2 regions of the Paraburkholderia sp. 35.1 genome follow, and region 2 is predicted to be linked to the other one. Evidence: riboswitches for the same ligand, from Rfam matches in the RefSeq annotation. Region 2 holds a riboswitch; the other holds the start of a gene.
The links. Region 2 has a riboswitch for glycine ahead of OKW27_RS22880 (D-amino acid dehydrogenase). Riboswitches for the same ligand answer to the same signal wherever they lie in the genome.
Positions count from the first base shown of each region.

Region 1 (8,728 bases), 1.2 Mb from region 2:
TCGATGCGCGCGTCATCGATCGGCTCGTCGTCCGCGCCGCCGCGATGCGGCATGATGCCTTCCTCGACGCCGACCAGGAACACGTGCGGATACTCGAGCCCCTTCGACGCATGCACGGTCGACAGCCGCACCGCATCCGGATCTTCCTCGCGGCCTTCGAGCATCGACATCAGCGCGACCGTCTGGATCAGCCCGAGCAGGTTCTTGCCGGTGTCGCCGAAGCCGTCGGCGGTGTCGTAGCCGGTCGCCTCGCTGCCGCTGCCGTGCTCCGGCTCTTCCTTCGTGCCCTTGCGCTTGAGCCACTCGATGAACTCCAGCACGTTCTGCCACTTCGCCTGCGCCTGGCGTTCGTCGAACGCGTCGTACAGATACGCTTCGTAGTGGATCGCCTCCATCAGCTCATTGAGTAGCGTGCCCGCCGCGTCCTTCTCCGCGCGGTCGCTCAGGCGCTGCATGAAGTCGCAGAACGCGCGCATCGGCTCGATCTGACGCGGCGACAGACGCGCCTCGATGCCGCCCATGTAAACCGCCTCGAACAGCGACACCTTCGCCTGACCCGCGAACGCGCCGAGCGCCTCCAGCGTCGTATTGCCGACGCCGCGACGCGGTGTCGTGATCGCGCGGATGAACGCGGGATCGTCGTTCGCGTTGGCGATCAGACGCAGGTACGCGCAGATGTCCTTGATCTCGGCCTTATCGAAGAACGACTGGCCGCCCGACAGCACGTACGGAATCCGTTCGCGGCGCAGCACCTGCTCGAAGATGCGCGCCTGGAAGTTGCCGCGATAGAGGATCGCGTAGTCGCGGAAATTCGCGCGCCGCTCGAACTTGTGCGCGGACAGCCGAAACACGACGGACTCCGCCTCGTGCTCCTCGTCGTTGCAGCCCGTCACCGTGATCGTGTCGCCCATACCGTGCTCGGACCACAGCTTCTTCTCGAACAGCTTCGGATTGTTCGCGATCACGTTGTTCGCGGCGCTCAGGATGCGCACCGTCGAGCGGTAATTCTGTTCGAGCTTGATCAGGTGCAGGTTCGGGAAATCCTTGCCGAGCTGGCCGAGGTTTTCGAGGGTCGCGCCGCGCCAGCCGTAGATCGCCTGATCGTCGTCGCCGACCGCCGTGAACGCCGCGCGCTTGCCGGCCAGGAGCTTCACCAGTTCGTACTGGCATGCGTTGGTGTCCTGATACTCGTCGATCAGCAGATAGCGCAGCTTGTTCTGCCAGCGGTCGCGCACCTGCTCGTTGTTCGCGAACAGTTCGGCGGGCAGACGGATCAGATCGTCGAAATCGACCGCCTGGTACGCATGCAGCGTCGCCACGTAGTTGCGATAGACGATCGCCGCCTGATGCTCGTCCTCGGTCGAGGCGGTCGCGATCGCCTGCTCGGGCATGATCAGGCCATTCTTCCACAGCGAGATGATCGACTGGATCTTGCGAATGAAGCCCTTGTCCGTCGAGCCGACCTGCTCCTGGATCATGCCGAAGCAGTCGTCGGAATCCATGATCGAGAACTGCGGCTTCAGGCCGACATGCTCCGCCTCCTGACGCAAAATCTGCACGCCGAGCGAGTGGAAGGTACACACCGTCAGCTGGTTCACGGGCACCTTGCGGCCTTCCTTTCCGGGTGAGGTCAGCGTCTTGCCTTCGAGCAGCTTGCCGACGCGCTCGCGCATCTCCGCCGCGGCCTTGTTCGTGAACGTGACGGCGGCGATGTGGCGTGGCTCGAAGCCCTTCGCTTCGATCAGGTGCGCGATTTTCTGCGTGATCACGCGCGTCTTGCCGCTGCCGGCGCCGGCGAGCACGAGACAGGGACCGTCGAGATAACGGACCGCTTCACTTTGAGCGGGGTTCAGGCCTGCGGACATCGTTTGTGGACGGGTAATACGGTTGAGGGCCGCTGAGGTCGGACCGGCGGGTGGCGCCGGCCGAAGGCCCGGGGCATGCTGCGCGGCGCAGTGCGCGCGAGAGGTGCGATGTTAACATGGCCACTGCGATGGCCACCGCGATGGCCACCGCGATGGACGCCCTCGTTGGATGCCTCGATGGTTCGGACGCCCCGACGGGCTGCGCGCAACGCCGGCAGTCATGCTCAGCCCCCAGTCCAGCCCACAAATGCCACAATGACCAGATTGCGCGCCGCCGCCGCGGTGGCAAGGCGGCGCGCCGCTCCTCCAGGAAGACTCGCATGTCCGCATCGCTGAAAATTGGATTGATGGGCTACGGCTTCGCCGGCGCGACGTTTCACGCACCGGTGATCGAACACTGCGGACGCGCGAGGGTCGCCGCGATTGCGACCGGGCAATCCGAGCGCGCGCACGCCGACTTTCCGCACGCGAAAATCGTCGCCGATCTCGACGCGCTGCTCGCGCTCGACGACATCGACTGCGTCGTGATCGCGACGCCCAACGACACCCACTTCGACCTCGCGCGCCGCACCCTCGAAGCCGGCAAGCACGTGGTCGTCGACAAGCCTGTCACGCTGAGCGCCGCCGACGCCCACACGCTTGCCAATATCGCGCTCGCGCGCGGCAAGCTGTTCGCGCCCTTTCACAACCGCCGCTGGGACGGCGATTTTCTGACCGTGCGCGATCTGCTCGCGCGCGTGGAACTGGGTCGCCTCACGCAGTACGAATCGCATTTCGACCGCTTCCGGCCGGGCGTGCGTCAGCGCTGGCGCGAAGACGTGACGCGCGGCGGCGGTCTGCTGTTCGATCTCGGTCCGCATCTGATCGACCAGGCGCTCGCCCTCTTCGGCGCGCCGAAGACCGTATCGGCGACGGTGCGCACCCATCGCGACGACGCAAGTGCACCCGACTACGTGCACATTCAGCTCGGCTACGACGAGTTCGAGGTCGTGCTGCACGCAAGCGCGTTGACCGCGTTGCCGGGAGCGCGCTTTGCGATCCACGGCACGCGCGGCAGCTACGTGAAGTACGGCCTCGACACCCAGGAAGATCAGCTGAAAGCGGGCCTGCGCCCCGGCGACGCAGGCTTCGGCGCCGGCAACAGCCCCGGCGTGCTGCGCGTGCTCGAAGGCGACGAGGAAGTCGAGTGCGAATTGCCGACCCGCAACGGCGAGTACGCAGGCTTCTATATTGCGTTGGCCGACGCGATCCAGAACCGCGTCGCATTTCCGATCAGCACGCGCGACGCGGTCGACGTGATGACGATCATCGACCTGGCCGCGCGCAGTTCCGAGCAGGGTGTGCGACTGCCGTTCGAGCGCATTCGCTGAACCCCGCCCCGCTGTGCGTCGACACCGCGCCACCACGATCTGTGTACCAAAAACGGGACCGCCTTTAGCGCCGCGAACGCTGTCGGCGCTGGCTTTCCTGACGTTCCGAAAAAGGAACATAACGTTACAAATTCGCCCGCTGCAGAGTCAGCGGGCATTCTTCGTCAGCCGTTGCTAGTGAGGTAGCAACCCAACACGACAACGACTCCGGGAGAATCCATGTCTCGAATCATCCGTGCCCTTGTTGCATGCGCGCTGCTCGGCTCCGTCGCCGCCTGCGTGGTAACGCCCCCGCCGACGCCGCATCCGGGCCCGACTCCGCAGCAGATCGCGGACCAGCGTCTGCATCAGGTCGACGGCCGCATCGACAATCTCGCGCACCGTATCGATAACCGCGTGAATCAGGGCTATTACCCGCCGCCGCAAGGCGCCGCGCTGCATCATCGTCTCGAGACGATTCGCCAGGAAGCGCATGACATGGCCGCCCAGCATGGCGGCGGTTTGTCCGCGGAAGAACAGCGCGTGCTGAATCAGGAACTGGACAATGCGGCTCATGCGATCGGCGAGTGAGTCAGCGAGCAAGTGGGCAAACCGAATCGGCAAACGAGCCACCAGGTGAGCCCCCACTACCGCTCATCGTGCGGTCACGGATGGCACCGGGAGAAGCAACTGAAAAGCGCGGGCACCACGGTCCGCGCTTTTCTTTTTGACGCCCCCGAACAGCCACAGCCGGCCCCACACCGCTCCCGGGCCTTTATTTGACAAGCCCCGGCCCGTCGCGTAAATTCGCCGCACGCGTCGGGAGAGCGTGCTGGCAGGCGAAAAATCGCAGGCCGCGCCGCCGAAGGGGCACACCCGCAAACTCTCAGGCAAAAGGACCGACCGCGTCGAAAAACCCGTCTTCCGGCGGCTTTTTCGCACTCTGGAGAGCGGCAGTAGCCATCCGCGTCGCACGTCGTGCACCGCAGGCAGGCTGCCCACCGAAGGGGCGCGCGTTTCACCGTGACGGATCGAGCTCATTGAGCCAGTCGCGGCGGCGCAATCTCTCAGGTATCGAGGACAGAGGGGTCATGCAGAACCACGCTCGCAGGCACACGGCCGCGAGGCAGTGCGCCGCATGGCCTTTTTTGTTTCGCGAGATGCCCGAGGCCCCATGACCGAACTCAAACACACCCCGCTCCACGCCGCTCACCGCGCGCTCAATGCTCGCATGGTCGACTTCGGCGGCTGGGACATGCCCGTCAACTACGGCTCGCAGATCGAGGAACATCGCGCGGTGCGTACCGACGCCGGCATGTTCGACGTGTCCCACATGTGCGTGGTCGACTTCACCGGCGAGCGCGTCCGCGCGTTCTTCGAATACGCGCTCGCGAACAACGTCGCGAAGCTGCAAACGCCGGGCCGCGCGCTCTACTCCTGCATGCTGAATCCGAACGGCGGCGTGATCGACGACCTGATCGTCTATTACTTCGCCGAAGACCACTTCCGCGTGGTCGTCAACGCCGGCACCGCCGACAAAGACATCGCCTGGTTCGGCCAGCTCAACGCGGGCGGCTTCGGTCTCACCATCACGCCGCGCCGCGATCTGGCGATCGTCGCCGTGCAAGGCCCGAACGCACGCGAAAAGGCCTGGCAAACCGTGCCGGCCGCGCGCGCCGCGACTGAAACGCTGAAGCCGTTCAACGCCGCGCGCGTCGACGGCACGCCGTTCGGCGAGCTGACCGTCGCGCGCACCGGCTATACCGGTGAAGACGGCTTCGAGATCATCGTGCCGGCTACCCACGTCGAAGCGCTGTGGAATGCGCTCGCGGCCCACGGCGTGCGCCCGGCCGGTCTCGGCGCGCGCGATACGCTGCGCCTCGAAGCCGGCATGAACCTGTACGGCCAGGACATGGACGACAATGTCTCGCCGCTCGACGCGGGCCTCGCATGGACCGTCGACCTGGCCTCGCCGCGCGAGTTCGTCGGCAAGAGCAGCCTCGAAGCCGACGGCTCGCGCGCCGCGTTCGTCGGCCTGATCCTGCTGAAGGAAAACGGCAAGGCCGCGGGCGTGCTGCGCGCACATCAGAAAGTCGTCACGCCGCACGGCGGCGGCGAAATCACCAGCGGCACGTTCTCGCCGACCATGCAGGAATCGATCGCCTTCGCGCGCGTGCCGAAAGGCGTGCAGCCGGGCGACACCGTGCACGTCCAGATTCGCGACAAAGCCTGTCCCGCAAGCGTGGTAAAACTGCCGTTCGTGCGCAACGGCAAGGTGCTGGCGGTCTGAGCGGCCGGCGCACGCCCCTAAATTCAAACACTACCGAACATACCGTTCAGGAGCATCCAATGAGCATCCCGGCCGAACTGAAATACACCGAATCGCACGAATGGGTCCGCACCGAAGCGGACGGCACGCTGACGGTCGGTATCACCGACCACGCGCAGGAAGCGCTCGGCGACATCGTCTTCTTCGAAGTCCAGGAACTCGGCAAGTCCGTGACCGCGGGCGACACCGTCGCCGTGATCGAATCGGTGAAGGCCGCCTCCGATATCTACGCGCCGGTCTCGGGCGAAGTCATCGAGGCGAACACGACCGTCGCCGACTCGCCCGACACCGTCAACAGCACGCCGTACGACAGCTGGCTGTTCAAGATCAAGCCGGCCGCCGATGCGTCGCTCGACCGTCTGCTCGACGCCGAGGCGTACGCGAAGTCGATCGGCGCCTGAGTCGCCGTTTGTTTTAACCGTCAGGCGCGGCGCTCGCACAACGGCGCGCCGCGCCGCCAGGAACACCCATGAAGCTCGAACACCCGGATCGTCTGATGAACCGCACTCCTCTCTCGCTCGCCGCGCTCGAAGTGCACGACGCCTTCGCCGAACGGCATATCGGCCCGGATACGGCCGACCAGCAAGCGATGCTCGAAGCACTCGGCTTCGCGTCGCGCGCGGCATTGATCGACGCCGTCATCCCGAAGACGATCCGCCGCACCGAAACGCTGCCGCTCGGCCCCTTCGCGCAACCGAAGAGCGAAGCCGAAGCGCTCGCCGCCTTGCGCGAGCTCGCGGACAAGAACCAGGTGTTCCGCTCCTACATCGGCCAGGGCTATTACAACGCCCATACGCCGACGGTGATCCTGCGCAACGTGCTCGAAAATCCGGCGTGGTACACCGCGTACACGCCGTACCAGCCTGAAATTTCCCAAGGCCGTCTGGAAGCGCTCCTGAACTTCCAGCAGATGGTCACCGACCTGACCGGCCTCGCGATCTCGAACGCATCGCTGCTCGACGAAGCGACCGCCGCCGCCGAAGCGATGACGCTGCTGCAACGCGTCGGCAAACCGAAGTCGAACGTGTTCTTCGTTGCCGACGACGTGCTGCCGCAGACCATCGAAGTCGTGAAGACGCGCGCGACGCCGGTCGGCATCGAAGTGAAAGTCGGCCCGGCCGCTGAAGCCGCCGACGCCAACGCATTCGGCGTGCTGCTGCAATACCCGGGCGTGAACGGCGACGTGCGCGACTACCGCGCGCTGACCGAAGCGATCCACGCGGCGGGCGGCCATGTCGTCGTCGCCGCCGACCTGCTCGCGCTGACGCTGCTTACGCCGCCGGGCGAATGGGGCGCGGACGTCGCGGTCGGCAATACGCAGCGTTTCGGCGTGCCGGTCGGCTTCGGCGGCCCGCATGCCGCGTACCTCGCGGTGCGCGACGAATTCAAGCGGCAAATGCCGGGACGTCTGGTCGGCGTAACCGTCGACGCGCAAGGCAACCCCGCGCTGCGTCTCGCGCTGCAAACGCGCGAGCAACACATCCGCCGCGAGAAGGCGACCTCGAACGTGTGCACCGCGCAGGCGCTGCTCGCGATCATGGCGAGCATGTACGCGGTCTATCACGGCCCGCGTGGCCTGAAGACGATCGCACTGCGCGTCAATCGCATCGCCACGCTGCTCGCCGAAGGCGCGAAGCAGCTTGGCTATAAGCTCGTCAACGAAACTTTCTTCGACACGCTCACGTTCGACACCGGCGCCCGCACGCAAGCGCTGCACGACGCGGCGACGGCCAGGCGCATCAACCTGCGCCACGTGAGCGCGACGCAAGTCGGCCTGTCGATCGACGAAACCACCACGCGCCACGATCTGGCCGACCTGCTCGCGGTGTTCGCTCAAGCGGCCTTCGCGAGCGACGTGCCGCAAGTCGACGCGCTCGACACCGCGCTCAACGCATCGAACTCTGCGTCGGTGCCGGCCGCGCTCGAACGCACGAGCGCGTACCTGACGCATCACGTGTTCAACCGTCATCATTCGGAAACGGAAATGCTGCGCTATCTGCGCAGCCTGTCGGACAGGGACCTCGCGCTGGATCGCTCGATGATCCCGCTCGGCTCCTGCACGATGAAGCTGAATGCGACGTCGGAAATGCTGCCGGTCACGTGGCCCGAGTTCGGCCAGATCCATCCGTTCGCACCGACCGAACAAACCGTCGGCTACCGCGAGATGATCGATCAGCTCGAAGAGATGCTGGTCGCCGCGACCGGCTATGCGGCCGTGTCGCTGCAGCCGAACGCGGGCTCGCAGGGCGAGTACGCGGGTCTTTTGATCATCCACGCCTATCACGCGTCGCGCGACGAAGCGCATCGCGATGTCTGCCTGATTCCCGCTTCGGCGCACGGCACGAATCCGGCGTCGGCGCAAATGGCCGGCATGCAGGTCGTGGTCGTGGCATGCGACGCGCAGGGCAACGTCGATATCGAAGACCTGAAGAAGAAGGCCGCGCAGCACGCCGATAAGCTCGCGGCGATCATGATCACGTACCCGTCGACGCACGGCGTGTTCGAGCAGAACGTCCGCGAAATCTGCGAGATCGTGCATGCGCACGGCGGCCAGGTGTACGTGGACGGCGCGAACATGAACGCGATGGTCGGCCTGTGCGCGCCGGGTCAGTTCGGCGGCGACGTCTCGCACCTGAACCTGCACAAGACCTTCTGCATTCCGCACGGCGGCGGCGGACCGGGCGTCGGTCCGGTCGCGGTCGGCGCGCATCTCGCGCAGTTCCTGCCGAACCAGACTTCGTCGGGCTACCAGCGCTCGGAGGATGGCATCGGCGCGGTGTCGGCCGCGCCGTACGGCTCGGCGTCGATCCTGCCGATCTCGTGGATGTACGTCGCGATGATGGGCGCGAAGAACCTGACCGCCGCGACCGAAACCGCGATCCTCAACGCGAACTACGTCGCCAACAAGCTCGCGCCGCACTATCCGGTGTTGTACTCGGGCCCCGGCGGCCTCGTCGCACACGAGTGCATTCTCGATCTGCGTCCGATCAAGGACACGAGCGGCATCACCGTCGACGACGTCGCGAAGCGCCTCGCCGACTATGGCTTCCACGCGCCGACGATGAGCTTCCCGGTACCGGGCACGCTGATGGTCGAACCGACCGAGTCGGAGTCGAAGGAAGAGCTCGACCGCTTCATCGAGGCGATGATCGCGATCCGCGAGGAAATCCGCGCGGTCGAGGAAG
Region 1 is NZ_JBNDMJ010000003.1:1,845,932-1,854,659, forward strand. It holds gene OKW27_RS28720 (UvrD-helicase domain-containing protein) at 1-1,865, opposite strand, end outside; gene OKW27_RS28725 (oxidoreductase) at 2,186-3,235, shown strand; gene OKW27_RS28730 (hypothetical protein) at 3,455-3,805, shown strand; glycine riboswitch at 4,025-4,126, shown strand; glycine riboswitch at 4,148-4,308, shown strand; gene gcvT (glycine cleavage system aminomethyltransferase GcvT) at 4,389-5,504, shown strand; gene gcvH (glycine cleavage system protein GcvH) at 5,564-5,944, shown strand; gene gcvP (aminomethyl-transferring glycine dehydrogenase) at 6,013-8,728, shown strand, end outside.
Region 1: another riboswitch for glycine. It lies ahead of gcvT (glycine cleavage system aminomethyltransferase GcvT); the one in region 2 lies ahead of OKW27_RS22880 (D-amino acid dehydrogenase).

Region 2 (8,728 bases):
AAGACGCAGACATCATTCATCAACTCGAAGAAGCGCGATGCGCCGCAATGCTGGCGGGCGACGCGGCCACGCTGCGCGATCTGTTCGAAGAAGGCCTCGTCTATATCCATTCGACAGGCACGCGCGACAGCCGCGAAAGCTACCTCGACAAGCTCACGAGCGGCGCGATGCGTTACGAAGCAGTGAAGTTCGACTTGAGCGAGATTCAGACGGGTGAACGCTTCGCGCTGGTGTGCGGCTCCATGACGGCGAGCGTGCGCATCGCAAGCGGGACGATAGCGGTTGCGAGCCAGTACGAAGCCGTCTGGATGAGGACGAACGGCACGTGGCGTCTAAGCGTCATTCAGGGGTTTCATTCCGAAGCAGACGCCGGCCGACGCTGAAAATCGTTCACGTCAGAAAGAATTCTTCAATTATACAAACATAGGAATCCCCAGCAAACATCACCGCGAATATTCTGCTCGCCCTTCGGGGGGGCGTTGAGAACCGAGGTCCATGCTTTCCTGGTCACGGCGCAGGACGCGCTGAACGAACTGGCGCCAGCAGAGGTATTGGCCGGCGCTCCGTTCGAGACACGCGCGTCCCTGCATGCGAGTCAGCAAAGGCTCCTGCAACTGCCCTCGAACGAGCGGCAGCGCAAGGTCCTTGCGTTGATCAACGGACCGGGAACAGCCATGGCCGCATGAACGGCTAGCCGTTGCGCACAACTGCCCGTCGGCCCTCGATCGACTTCACATTCGAATACTGCTCGAGCATCGCCGCCAGTTCCGCCTCGATTGCCTGCTGGATGATTCGTCGCGCCCCTTGCTGGATCAGATCGTCCAGACCCGGCGCCCCCTTGATTTCCGCGTCCGTCGTTTGACCGCTCTTCGTTTCCTGAGTATGTTTCGCGATGGTGGTGGAGTTCGATTGGGAAAGTGTTACCGTGGAAAGCAACATTCTCCTTCAATCGCCACCGCCTTCTCCTGCCTCCCGCCTACGCCGCGTACACCACTTTCAACGATAGCTCGGGAGATAAGCTCGAAAGTGGTGTACGGGGGAGTTGAGGCGTGAAGTTGAAGGCGGTGGAGGTTTCAGCTGAGAATCTGATTGTCAAAGTCGGAAACCAGCAAACAACAAACCATCCACCATGAAACCGCCGTATGTGAGGAAGTCGCCGCGCGTAAGTGCCGCACTGCCATGCTTTATCTGAAAGGGATCTCGACAGGCGACATGAGCGAGGCGCTGAGCGTGTTGCTGGGCGAGGACGCCAAGGGGCTGTCGGCGAACGTGGTGAGCCGCCTGAAGGCGCAGTGGGCCGACGAACATGCGAACTGGAGCCGGCGCGATCTGACGAAGTCGCGCTACGTGTACTGGTGGGTCGACGGCATTCACACGGGGCTGCGCAGCGAGAACTCGGACGGCCAATGCCTGCTGGTGATCATCGGCGTGAGGCCGGATGGACGCAAGGAGCGTGTGGCGATCGGTGACGGGTATCGCGAATCGAAGGCGTCATGGCAAGAGCTGCTGCTCGATCTGAAAGCGCGCGGCTTGCAGGCCGGCCTGCTGCTGGCCGTCGGCGACGGTGCGATGGCCGCCGCTTGACTGTCGCTTAAACTGGCCGGGCGAATGACTCTTGATGGCCGACGGCTGCCTGTGGGCGCTGGCGCCGCAAAACTGCCCTTCACCGAAATGCGCAGCTTACCCGACGGCCGCTTTCGGCTAACATTGGGAACCGCGGCTCTCGGCCAGCAAGAGACAATCGCGAAGCGCCACCGAACGTCCGTTCCTCCGTGCACTCTAGTCGTTAAGACGCGGGCATCGCGCTCGCCTATATGGGTGATCGGCGATAAATTGCGGTCGGCAATCTCCATGGGCAACCGATTTTTAGCGCGGCGATCAAGGCCACAATTTCAAAATTTGATATCTACCCCCGCAAAGAACCCGGACGTTTTGACAATCTCTGTAGAGAGCGACTCTTAAGATCTCGAGACCCCGCGGCAACGCGGGGTCTGTGATGTTGTCTGGAAATGCTTATCAGGCGTTGACCGCCAGGCCTTTTCGAGTTGTCGCGGGCTTCACGCTCGCCAAGTTGGGCATACTACCGGCCATGAGTTCCGCAACAGCTTCCGCAGTCGCTGCCGAGAGGGTCCACCCTAAATGCCCGTGTCCGGTGTTGTAGAAAATGTTGCGTCGACGACCGGAGCCTACCTTGGGCAACATGCCCGGCAACATGGGGCGCAGGCCAGCCCACGGAATGACGCGCGCCGTCGACATGTCCGGGAAATGAGTACGCGTCCAATTGACGAGGGGCTGGATTCGATCCGAGCGGATGTCACGGTTTATGCCGTTCAACTCAGCCGTTCCAGCAACACGGAAGCGATCAACGCCGAGACGGCTCGTGACAATCTTGGCGTTGTCGTCAAGCAGGCTGACCCAAGGCGCGGAGTGCTGGCTTTCGGTATCGTCGAGGCACACCGTGATCGAATAGCCCTTCACCGGATAGACGTTCACGTGGTCTCCCACATACGCGGCTAGCGCACGACTTCCGACACCCGCACAAATCACTACCCGGTCGAAGCTATCAGTATCAGTCTGACTTTCATGCGTGAAAGCAATCCTTAGTTCACCCTCCGCGGCCTCGGAGATGGACCCCACGCTCGCGTCGTAGCGGAACTCGACACCCAACCGCACGCAGGCTTCAGCAAGACCACGCGTGAACTTATGAATGTCGCCGGTCGAATCCGACTCGGTGAAGAAGCCGCCGTGGAACTGCCCATGAAGTGCCGGCTCAAGGGCGCGGATTTCGTCGGGCGTCACCGGACGCCGGTCAAGGCCGCCTTCACGTAGCAATGCATTGACCTTCGTCGCTGCTTCGAACTCCTTCTGGGTAGCGTAGAAATGCAAGATGCCACGTCGTTCAAGGTCGAAATCGATGTGCTCCCGTTCGGCGATCGAGAACATATGCTGACGTGCAGCGATGGCTAGCCGCACCGTCTCGATCGTGTTGCTGCGATAGTTCGGAATCTGGCGCAGGAACTCACCGATCCAGCTGTACTTGTGCCAACTCGGCCGCGGATTCATGAGGAGCGGAGCGTCGCGGCTAAACATCCAACGCAGGCCTTTCAGCACTGTAGAGCGGCTGTTCCAGACCTCAGCGTTGCTGGCCGATAGTTGTCCGCCGTTGGCAAATGACGTTTCCATTGCCGCATAGCGATGACGTTCGAAAACCGTGACGCGGTAACCGCGCCGAGCGAGGGCGTAAGCAGTGGTGACGCCCGTAATTCCGGCGCCAATGATGGCAATATGGGACATGACATGGTCCAGTGTTCGTTGAGCATCGCCGGCCGATGTTTACCGGCGCCAATGCCCCATCTGTCCATGTACCTGAGAGTTTCGCTATTACCGGTTACGGTAGTAGCTCCCCTTCGGTGGGCGCGCATGCGCCGCTCTCCAGATGTTCTCGCTGCACGGTCCTTTTGCCTGAGAGTTTCCGGGGCGGTTGCTCCGTCGGCGTCGTCGCGGGTGGACGATCTCTCCCGTACTTCGTTGTAGAACAGCGCAAGGCTACTCGCTCAAATAAGCGACAGCAAGTCTTTTCAAATAGACGGCGGTCAACTTCCCGCTCGGGTGCGTGAGCGGCTCCATCGCGGTCTGGCGGGGTCTGCAATGCTTCGGACTATCCCGAAGTGTGTTTCTGATCTTTGGCATTTTTCCGTTGAATTTTTTTGCATAGACTCCGTTCCAGATGTACCGCTCGCTCGTCACCACGGACGACGCTGCGGCGGTGAAGAGGGCGCCCGGTGCGCCGCACCTATCTGAACCAACGACAGGACGAACGCAATATCATGTCTGAAAACAGCTACGAAACCGGTCGGCTCAATTTGCCCTTTGTTGGAATCTGCACGTTCGCGAAGTCTCCGCTGTGTCTTGACTGGGACAAAATCGATGCGGACGTCGCGGTAATGGGCGCTCCTTTCGACTGCGGTACGCAGTGGCGGGCGGGTGCCAGGTTCGGTCCGCGCTCGATCCGGGATGCGTCGACGCTGTTCTCATTCGGACACGGCGGCGCATATGACTTCGAAGACGACGTCGTCTACCTGCCCAGCAACGAAGTTCGCATTGTCGATATCGGTGATGCGGACATGGTGCACACCAACACGGAGAAGAGTCACGCCAACATCGAGTACGGCGTGCGCAAGATCCTGGAGGCGGGCGCGTTGCCGGTGGTGATGGGAGGCGATCACTCGATCAACATTCCGTGCATCAATGCATTCGAAGGTCAGGAGCCGTTTCACATCGTCCATATCGACGCCCACCTCGATTTCGTCGACGAGCGCCATGGCGTGCGCCATGGCCACGGTAATCCGCTGCGGCGTGCGGCGGAAAAAAGCGTGGTATCGGGCATGACGCAAGTCGGCATCCGCAACGTGTCGTCTACTGCGCGCGAAGGCTACGCACAGGCACGCGAGATGGGCTCGGACATTATCTCGGTGCGCGACCTTCGGCGCCTCGGCATCCAGGGCGTCCTGGACCGTATCCCGAAGGGCGTGCGCTATTACCTGACCATCGATATCGATGGCTTTGATCCGTCGATCGCACCCGGCACGGGCACGCCGAGCCACGGCGGCCTGCTGTATTACGAAGGACTCGAACTCTTCGCTGGACTTGCTGAGCAGGGTGACGTGATCGGCATCGACCTCGTGGAAGTCGCGCCCGACTACGACCATTCGGGTTCGACGTCGATCCTGGCGGCGCAACTGCTGCTGAACACGATTGGCCGCGTGATGCATCAACGCAAAGTCAAACGAAACCTTTCCCGTTAAGTTCCCGTTAGCTATTTGCTGCTGCGCGCGGCGCGCTCCACTTTCCTGGCCGCCGCTCGCAGCTGGTCGCAAAAGGCCTGAACGACTCGCGCCGATTCGGCGCCTTTGCGCGTGATGATCTGAAAGTCCAGATGTGTCACATAGTGCTCGGGATCGATGCGTGCCAATAGTCCACCGTCTACCCAAGGCTGCGCATAGTGAGGCGGCAGAAAGCCCACATAGTTGCCCGACAGGATGAGCATCGCGCGGCCTTCGACGTTGTCGACCGAGGCCGCGGCCTGCGCCATGTGCAGCAGCTTGAGCTCCTGGCTGCCGAGGTAAGCACGCGCAGCGAGGCGTTGTTTGCCAAGTACCGACAACGGGACACGGCCGCCCGCCCGCTCGTATAACGAGTGGGTCGATGCGCAGTAGAGCCCCTGCTCCTCCCGATAGAGTGACAAGTAGTCGAGACCGGGAATCTGCGCGGGAAATGGCCCCACGGCCAGATGCAGGCGCCCATCCAGCACGTGCTGCTCCATGCTCCCAGGCGTGTCGATCTGCACATGCAGACGGACGTCGGGCGCCATCTGGCCGAACTCCCGGATCGCTGCCGGCAGCGGCGAGTATTTGTCGGTCAAGGTTGCTTCGATCATGCCGAAGCGCAACACACCAGAAAGCTGATGGCGCAACGTGCCTGCTTCCATCTGAAACGTATCGACCGCGCAGAGCAGACGTTGCGCGGCGGCGTGCAGCTCCGCCCCTTCGTCTGTCAGCCGGAAACCCGCGCGTCCGCGCTCACACAGTCGTAGTCCGAGGCGTGTCTCCAGCTGCGACATGTATTCGCTGATGCTCGATGCACCAATGTTGAGAATCGGTTGCGCGGGCGGCGAAGCCGCCGCATCGGACGATGGTTTCGAAGATCCGTAACAGCTTGAGATCCGTGTCGTGAACTTGCATCGTACCGTCCCTCGGTTACTTCGGAAATTACCGAAATGTGTTTCATCAATGGTGCATTTTATTGGGGAATTTGGCTACACAGAATTGTGTGTCAACTCCACTGCCGTGGTTTCCATGCAAGCAAACGGACAGCGGGGTCTCAACGGGATGTCTTTCCAGGCCAAAGCGCAACGCGTCCGCCACCTCTGGCGGCAGGGCGATTTGATACTTCATGATGTGAGGAGAGCACGATGAAAAAATTGATCGCAGGTGCGGGGTTGACAGCAGTCGCTTTGAGCATGGTGTCGGTGCACGCGGCGGCGGGCGAGCAGGTGGTGAAAATCGGTTTGACCGGACCCTTGACCGGCCCGCAGGCCGCCATTGGCAAGGACGACGAAAACGGCGTCAGGATGGCGATCGAGCGTCTGAATGCCCAGGGGCTAGTGATCGGCGGTCAGAAGACCCGCTTCGAACTGGTCTCGCAAGATGATGCCGCCGATCCGCGTACCGGTATGACGGTTGCGCAACGCCTCGTCGACGACAATGTGAAGGTCATTTTTGGCCCGTTCAATTCGGGCGTCGCGATTCCGATTTCAAACCTGGTGAATGTCGCGGGAATCGTAATGGCGACCGTCGCATCGAACCCGTCGATCACGCAACACGGCTATCCGTTCGTGTTTCGCATCTCGGCCAGCGACACACAACTTGGCAGCCGCATGGGCGAATTTGCGGCAAGGAAGTTGAAGGTCAAGCGAATGGCTGTGATCGATGATCGGACAGCGTACGGCCAAGGTCTCGCCGACGAATTTATCAACGCAGCCAAAGCCAACGGCATCGAGATTGTGGATCGGGAATATACGACCGACAACGCGACCGACTTCGTCTCGATCCTCACACACATCAAGGGCGCCAACGCGGATGGGATTTTCTACGGCGGCTACTATGCGCAAGCCGGGGCGCTGCGCAAACAGATGAAACGCCTTGCGATGAACGGCTACCTGCTTGGTGGCGATGCCATGTGCAATGCCGAACTGGCAAAAGTCGGCGGCGACACGGTCGATGCGGGCGTGTATTGTCCGCAAGGTGGTCCCGTCCTCGATCAAACGCAGGAAGGGCGGCAGTTCAAGGCGGATTACAAGCAGCGCTTCCATACGGATCCATTGACTTACAGCGCCGCGTTATACGATGGCATGAACATCGTCGCGCGGGCCATGCACAAGGCCAATGCCATCGAGCCGGCACAGTATCGTGCTGCACTCGCTGGCATCGATTATCAAGGGGTGTCAGGGCACTATCGATTTGACCAGAACCGCGATCTGAAAGACTCGCCAATCACCATTTATACCTATCAAAACGGTGAGCCAACGCCGCTGGCATCTTCCCAGCCCTAGATCGAAGCGGACGCTTCGCAATCCCTACGCGACGTTCGCTGCCTGCTGGGCCAGACGGTAGCTTTCCATCAAGTCCGTCATGAATACCTGCAGGATGGTAGGGGGCACGGCGGCCCGCTTCGTGATTGCGCAGAATGGCCATTGGGTGCCGAACTGGTCGGGGCATATATGACGCATCTCGTCGCGTGCGACCCATCGGGCAGCGTAATGGATCGGCAGAAATCCGATGTACGCGCCCGATAGAATCAGGATGGCCTGCGCCTCGATATTGTCCACGGTCGCTGCGGCTTTACTGACGCTGAGCATTCGCAGGTCGTGCTGCTGCAGATAGCCGCGCGCGACCACGCGGCTGGACGCGATGGCCTGTTTGAGTGAGGCTTCGTCGGGCCGGAGGCCGGCGAGCACATGATGCTTCCCGCAATACAGACCGTCCGGTTCGCAATAGAGGTCGGTGTAGGTGAGCCCCGGTACGTGCAGCGGAAAGTGCCCGACAGCGACGTGCAACCGGCCATCCAGCACACGCTCCTCCAGTTCGGCAGGCGTGCCGACGTAGACATCCAGATGCACGTCGTGCCCTCTCGATACGAACGCCTGCAGTGCCTGTGGCAGCGGTGAGGCCGAGTCGGTCACCGTGTTGTCGATGATGCCGAGGTACAGCCTCCCTGAGACGTTCTTCTTTAGCGCATCCGTATCCACACAGAAGTTTTCGACCGCCAGTTGCAACCGCTGCGCCGCCTCGTAAGTCGCCACGCCGTGTTCGGTAAGACGAAAGCCGCTGCGCCCCCTCTCGCAAAGCTTGAGCCCCAGGCGCGTTTCGAGCGTCGTCATCTGTTCGCTGATGGTCGACTGGCTGACGTTCAGGGTTGCCTGGGCGGCGGAAAAGCCGCCGCTCCGTACCACCGTCATGAAAACCCTTAATAGCTTGAGGTCCACGTCCTGCAACTGGATCACCGTCGTCGCTCCGTTTGTGCCGCTTGCTTCGATATTTCCGATATGAACATCTGAACCACGTGATTTTTTCCCGCAGCCGTGTCGCGCATAGTCTCTCAAAAGGCCGCCCTGCCACAAGCCACGTTTATATCGATGTTCGCCGATGGTGTGAGCCGATGAGCCTCGCGGCGATCTCGTTAGGGGCCCGCCAAAGCGTTGCAGGATCCGGCGCATCCACGCGCACGAAACCGGCCCACCAGAGGCCGTGCAGCAGTTAATTCGTAACACAGGAGACAATTATGGATAAAATCGTACAAAATTATCTGGAGACGTTCGGGATCCGCGAAGAAACGCAACGGTTTCTCACCGGGCCGCAGAAGATGTTTATTGGCGGTGCCTGGGTTCCACAAGGCGACCGGGAGTCGTGCGCGGTGCTCGAACCATCCACCGGGGGCGTGATCACGCACATCCCCTTGGCGACGATCACCGATCTGGATCACGCGATCGAAGCTGCTCGCAAACAATTCGAAGGGGGACCGTGGCGAAAGCTCAAGCCTCTTGAGCGTGAACGACTGCTCCATCGCCTCGCCGATCTGATCGAAGCGAATGCAACGGAGTTGGCCGAGATCGAATCGATCGATGTAGGCAAGTCTGTCGGCAATGCGCGTGACGTCGACGTTCAGGGCA
Region 2 is NZ_JBNDMJ010000003.1:619,287-628,014, forward strand. It holds gene OKW27_RS22865 (nuclear transport factor 2 family protein) at 1-383, shown strand, start outside; partial or broken gene OKW27_RS22870 (IS256 family transposase) at 694-894, opposite strand; partial or broken gene OKW27_RS22875 (transposase) at 1,124-1,572, shown strand; gene OKW27_RS22880 (D-amino acid dehydrogenase) at 2,017-3,294, opposite strand; glycine riboswitch at 3,441-3,531, opposite strand; gene speB (agmatinase) at 3,828-4,805, shown strand; gene OKW27_RS22890 (LysR family transcriptional regulator) at 4,817-5,620, opposite strand; gene OKW27_RS22895 (branched-chain amino acid ABC transporter substrate-binding protein) at 5,972-7,111, shown strand; gene OKW27_RS22900 (LysR family transcriptional regulator) at 7,136-8,062, opposite strand; gene OKW27_RS22905 (aldehyde dehydrogenase family protein) at 8,341-8,728, shown strand, end outside.